DNA from 2 places in the Clostridium oceanicum genome. Region 1 is predicted to be linked to the other one. Evidence: a T-box and tRNA genes for the amino acid it is inferred to sense, from the RefSeq annotation. Region 1 holds a T-box; the other holds one or more tRNA genes.
The links. A T-box is a leader RNA that pairs with one kind of tRNA and senses whether it is charged. The one in region 1 lies ahead of thrS (threonine--tRNA ligase), so its partner is inferred to be a tRNA-Thr.

Region 1 (3,445 bases):
ACTCAAGCCGTCCTTATAATAATCTTTAAAAAGAATTCATTCAACCCTACTAGCCATGCTGTAAGGTGAGAAACGGCTGGTTTCTACTTAACAAATTTATTATATAACTATCTTTTTAGTAAGTCAAGTTAAATTTAAAATTAATTAATTTTTTCTTCTATTTCTTTTTTTAATTTTTCTATAAATTCTTTTATATCCATAGTTCCTAGATCTCCATCTTTTCTATTTCTAACAGAGATTTTTTCATTTTCTACTTCTTTATCACCTAAAATTATCATATAAGGTACTTTTTGAAGTTGAGCTTCTCTGATTTTATATCCTATTTTTTCATTTCTTGTATCAACTTCTACTCTTAAACCTTGCTCTTTTAATTCTTCTTGAACCTTATTTAAATAATCTAATTGAGAATCAGTTATATTCATAATTTTAACTTGAACTGGTGCAAGCCAAGCTGGGAACGCCCCTGCATATTGTTCTATTAATATTCCTATAAATCTTTCAACACTTCCATATATAGTTCTATGAACCATAACCGGTCTGTGTTTTTCTCCATCTTTTCCTATATAACTTAAATCAAATCTTTCTGGCATTTGGAAATCTAATTGAATAGTTCCACACTGCCAAGTTCTTCCTATACAATCTTTAAGATGGAAGTCTATTTTAGGTCCGTAGAATGCTCCATCACCTTCATTTAATTTATATTCTTTTCCTACAGCTTTTAAAGCTTCTACTAATCCATTTGTAGCAACTTCCCAATCTTCATCTTTTCCCATTGAATCTTCTGGTCTTGTTGAAAGTTCTACAAAATATTCAAATCCAAATAATTTATAGAATTTATCTATTAATTTTATTACTCCTACTATTTCATCTTTTATTTGTTCTTTAGTCATATAAAGATGAGCATCATCTTGAGTAAAACATCTAACTCTCATAAGTCCATGTAATGCTCCTGATAGTTCATGTCTATGAACTATTCCTAATTCTGAAAGTCTAAGTGGAAGATCTCTATATGAATGCATAGAATTTTTATAAACTAATATTCCACCTGGACAGTTCATAGGTTTTATAGCATAATCTTCATTATCTATTTTAGTAAAATACATATTCTCTTTATAATGATCCCAGTGTCCTGATTGATGCCATAAATTCTCATTTAATATTAATGGTGTTCTTATTTCTTGATATCCTGCTTTTGTATGTTCATCTCTCCAGAAATTTTCTAATGTATTTCTAACTACCATTCCCTTAGGATGGAAAAATGGGAATCCTGGACCTTCTTCATGCATACTAAACAAGTCAAGTTCTTTTCCTAATTTTCTATGGTCTCTTTTTTTAGCTTCTTCAAGCATATTTATATATTCATCTAACTGACTCTTTTTAGGGAATGCAGTTCCATAAATTCTTTGAAGCATTTTATTATTTTCATTACCTCTCCAGTAAGCTCCAGCTACAGATAATAATTTTATAGCTTTAACTTTACCTGTATGCATAACATGAGGTCCTGCACATAAATCTACAAAATCACCTTGTTTATAAAATGATATTACTTCATCTTCTGGTAAATCTTCTATAAGTTCTACTTTATATGGTTCATCTTTTTCTTTCATCAAAGCTATAGCTTCATTTCTTGGAAGTTCAAATCTTTCTAATTCTTCCTTTTCTTTAACTATTTTAGCCATTTCTTTTTCTACTTTTTCAACCATATCTGGTGTAAAAGTAAACTCAGCATCAAAATCATAATAGAATCCGTTATCTATAGCAGGTCCTATTGCAAGTTTTACTTCTGGATATAATCTTTTAACTGCTTGTGCTAATATATGAGATCCTGTATGTCTTAATGACCATTTTCCCATATCATCATCAAAAGTTAATATTTCTAACTTACAATCTTTATTAAGTTTTTCCATTAAATCTGCTGTTTTTCCATCAACCTTACCTACTAATGCTTTTTTGTAAAGAGCTGGACTTATTTTCATAGCTATATCAGCTATCTTTATGCCATCTTCAAATTCCATAACCTTTCCATCTTTTAAAGTTACTTTTATCATTTTTTCTCCTCCTTTATTAATAACTAATTTATACCACGACTTTACTACTTAAAATTCATAGGGCTAAATAAAAGATAAAAGTAGTTCGTCTTTGGATAAGATTTCTTATATTTCAAATAGAACAAAGGCTCCTTTTGAATTTAAAATCCTTTTATTACAAAATAAAAAAACTCCTCCCACAAATGGGACGAGTTATATCGCGGTTCCACCCAAATTAATAGTATATAAATATAGTTATACTATTCACTTGTTGCCTATAACGCGGCTTACGATTATACTTACTAAAATTCAGTATATAGCTCCAAGGTGGTATTCAATAGAACTTATCCGAAAAACCTTTCAGCCATTGAGTTTTTCTCTCTTAGAATAGTCTTCTATTTACTTTTCCTTATCATAGCTTTCAATATATTTATAATTCATTTTATGTTATATTATATGATTATTGTATTTCATTGTCAATATTTATATAATATTTTTTATAATTATTTAGTATATACTACAATTTACTTTTATTCAAATCTTTATTAACACTTTCTATTTCAATATTTTCACATATTTCAACTTTGTTTTCAAACACATTTTTTATGGTACCTATAAGTTCTTTATTATTGCAATTATCTATATTATGAATCCTAATTTTTTCAGGAACATTTGTAATAAGCCAACTTAAAAGCATATCATCTATACTTATACTTTCAATATATTTTACATCTTCTGTATCTAAGTAAATACTATAAGTTAAATCATTTCCTTCTTTATCTTTTAAAGTATACTTTCCTTCTTTATCTATCATTATATTTATCTCATCTATTTTGCTTTCTTCCATATCAACAAAATATTTTAATAGTTTTATAAATTCATTATATTCTTTTTCTACCATATATTTTTCTACAACTTTATCTATTATACTTTCTAAATCTCTACTTAGTTCTTTCATTCTAAATGTTATAAATCCATCTATATTTATTTCTTTTGTATCTCCAGCTATAATATTTCTTATTTTATATAACACATCATTTTTTTTATTAAAACAATAAATAGAACATCCTTCTAGTGCTCTTTCATCATCTCTAAGTACAATTAAACTTTTATCTCTAATCTTTGTTTTTTCTTGATTTTTCAAAAAGAAATAACTATCTGTTATAAATCTATCTATATATTTATCAAAAAAATCATCTAAAAGACATTTATATAAAAGCATAGCAATGCTTTTATTAAACTCTTCAAAAAAATGCTTTTCTAAATCATCTTTTTCAGAATAAAATTTAATGAAGTGAGTTTTATTTTCTATACTTTCAGATACTCCAACAACCATATCTTTACTTTTAAATTTTTCTCTTATATTATTTATTTCTTCAACTATAATCTGTTTATCATCATCATATATTAAAGTGAAT
Region 2 (3,445 bases), on a different contig from region 1:
TGGAAATGGAAAGGGAGTTTATTACTCAAGAATTTCAGCAGTAAAAGTTAATAATGAAGTTGTTAATGTATTGGTGAAAGGAAATATAAACCCAATTAAAGTCGATCACTTTATTGATAGACATTCAGGGGATATAGGAAGTTTACTTATGATTATAATTTTTATTATTATAATTAGTATTTTTATTAGACCAAAATTAAAATATATAAAAGAAATTTGTCATGGTTTAAATGAGGTAGCTAAAGGAAATTTAAAATATAGAATAAGAGAAAAGGGAAAAGATGAACTTCAATTAATAGCTTTTAATATTAATAATATGTCAGAAGAATTAGAAAGAAAAATAAAAAATGAAAGAAAAATAGAAAAATCTAAACAAGATTTAATAACTAATGTAGCCCATGATTTAAGAACACCACTTACTAATATTATAGGTTATGTAGAAATTATAAAAGAAAGAGGCTACAAAAACAAAAATGAATTATTAAAATATATAGGTATAATTTCAAACAAATCAGAGTCATTGAGAAAATTAACAAATGATTTATTTATATATACAAAGCTATCTTCAGGAAGTATAACTTTAAACATTACTAGATTTAGTATAAATGAATTAATAGAGCAAGTTATAGATGAATATATAGATTTATTTGAAAACAATAATCTTAAACTAAAAGAGGACTTAATTGATGAAAATATTATAATTAATGGAGATGCAGATAAGATTGCTAGGCTTTTTAACAATCTTTTTACCAATGCCATAAAATATAGTATTAAACCTTCTGATGTGAATTTAAAACTTATAAAGGAAGGAGAAAAAGTTATTATATCTATAAGTAACAAATGTAATAGTCTTGAAGGGGAAGATATAAACAATTTGTTTGAAAGATTTTATATAGCAGATAAATCACGTTCAAAGGATAAAAATAGTTCTGGATTAGGGTTAGCAATTAGTAAAACAATAGCAGAACTTCATAAGGGGAAGCTAAGTGCAGATTATAAAAATGGAGTTATAACTTTTGTTTTAGAAATGAAGATTTAATAGATTTTAACAAGTTATATATTACTTAAATTAAATATTATATAATAATAACGATATTAAAGAGTAAATAGATAGATTTGTTTTTATACAAATCTATCTATTTACTCTTTAATTAATTTATATCTATTTTTCTTCCATCAGATTTTTGAGCTTTAGGAAGAGTTAAGTTTAATACACCATTATCAAATTTAGCCTCTATATTTTCTTCATTAATATTATCTACATAAAAGCTTCTTTTAAATTCACCATAACTTCTTTCACGTCTTACATAATTATCTTTTGTATCATCTACAGAATTTTCACGTTTAGCACAAATAGTTAAATAGTTATTGTTATACTCTACAGTGATATCTTCTTTTTTTATTCCAGGTAAATCAGCTTCAATCATATAAGATGAATCTGTTTCTTTAAGATCTACTTTGAATCCATTACCAAATCCTTTTACATTCATTGGCGAAAAAAAGCTATCTGAAAAGAATTCATCAAACAAATTATCGAAAACATCACCTCTTTTTAACATTTCATTATTTTTTCTAAAAGGAACCATATTAAACATAGTAAAAAACCTCCTCTATTTAATAAAATATATTTAATGATGTTTAATGTTTATCATTTACTGTACTTACATAATAAAACTAAAGTCAAAGAAAGTCAAAGTCTAAAATAAGAAACTATAAATTAAAATAGTTAGAAATCATTAGAATAATAGAGATAATTTAATATAATAAATAAAAATAATGATTTAAAGGAAAATTTCAAAAAGATATGATTAAAATATTATAGTTATATTTTAAAAAAATTGAATATATTGAAATTTATAACATATTATATTAAAATTATATTATATACAGTATGCTTTCGTAGCACAGGGGTAGTGCAATTGATTCGTAATCAATAGGTCGCAGGTTCAAATCCTGTCGGAAGCTCCAAAGAATATATAAAATTTAGATTAATTTCAAGATTTTTTCAAATGAATAAATTAATTCATGGTAATTAAAAATAATTATCAATTATTAAATGAATTAAGAGGGATTTATAAAGTGAATATTGAAATAATAAAGTTGTATACTAATGATTAGAGAGGAGATTAATATGAATTATAGAGAGATATATAAAGAATGGTTAAATAATGAATATATTGATGAAGATACAAAAAAAGAGTTAGAGAGTATAAAAAATAATGAAAGTGAAATAGAAGATAGATTTTATAAAGAATTAGAATTTGGTACTGCAGGCCTTAGAGGTAAAATTGGTGCGGGAACAAATAGAATGAATATATACAACATATCTAAAGTTACTCAAGGACTAGCAAATTATATAACAAAAAAAGGTGAAGATTATGTAAAAAGAGGTGTTGCTATAGCCTTTGATTGCAGACATTTTTCAAAAGAATTTGCAAAAGCTGCAGCATTAGTTCTTGCAGCTAATGGTATAAAAACATATTTATTTGAGGATTTAAGACCAACTCCAGAGCTTTCTTTTACAGTTAGAAGATTAAATACAGCAGCTGGTATAGTAGTAACTGCTAGCCATAATCCAAGAGAATATAACGGATATAAAGTATATTCTGAAGATGGAGCTCAAATATTAACACATGTAGCTGCAGGTATAACAGAAGAAATATCTAAAGTATATGATTTAAGTAAAGTTAAAAAGATAGAAGAAGAAAAAGCTTTAGATTTAGGACTTTTAAAAATATTAGGTAAAGATATAGACGATGAGTATATAGGTAAAGTTAAAGGTCTTTCTTTAAGAGAAGATATAGATAAAGATATACAAATTGTATATACTCCTTTAAATGGTACAGGAAGTGTTCCTGTACAAAGAGTTTTAAAAGAAAGAGGATTTAAAAATATAACTGTAGTTCCAGAACAAAAAGATCCAGATCCAGATTTTACTACAGTTGGATATCCAAATCCAGAAGATACAAGAGCTTTTAAATATTCAGAAGAACTAGGAAAAAAAGTTGGAGCAGAGCTTTTAATTGCAACAGATCCAGATTGTGATAGATTGGCTATAGAAGTTAGAAATAAAGATGGAGAATATGTTCCTTTCAATGGTAATCAAACAGGAGTTATACTTATAAATTATATTATAGAAGGAATGAAAGAAAAAGGAATACTACCTAAAAACCCAGCTATAGTTAAATCAATAGTAACAGGAGATTTAGGTAAGGCTATAGCTAAAGATTATGGAGTAGAAACGTTTGAAGCTCTTACAGGATTTAAAAATATATGTGGACTTATTCCTGAATTAATAAGACAAGATAAACAATTTATATTTGGATATGAAGAAAGTATAGGATATGTAACAGGAACTTTTGTTAGAGATAAAGATGGTGTAAGTTCTGCTATGCTTTTATGCGAAGCGGCAGCTTATTATAAATCAATAGGAAAAACTTTATTA

Region 2: it has a tRNA-Thr gene. The T-box ahead of thrS (threonine--tRNA ligase) is inferred to sense a tRNA for this amino acid. The anticodon was not compared.

The regions. Positions count from the first base shown of each region.
Region 1 is NZ_BAAACG010000019.1:548,969-552,413, forward strand. Features, by position in the region: ribosomal protein L20 leader region at 1-95, opposite strand, end outside; gene thrS (threonine--tRNA ligase) at 141-2,048, opposite strand; T-box leader at 2,229-2,452, opposite strand; gene ytxC (putative sporulation protein YtxC) at 2,545-3,445, opposite strand, start outside.
Region 2 is NZ_BAAACG010000016.1:97,981-101,425, reverse strand. Features, by position in the region: gene ABDZ71_RS16125 (sensor histidine kinase) at 1-1,039, shown strand, start outside; gene hsp18 (heat shock protein Hsp18) at 1,152-1,595, opposite strand; tRNA gene ABDZ71_RS16115 (tRNA-Thr) at 1,894-1,968, shown strand; gene ABDZ71_RS16110 (phospho-sugar mutase) at 2,132-3,445, shown strand, end outside.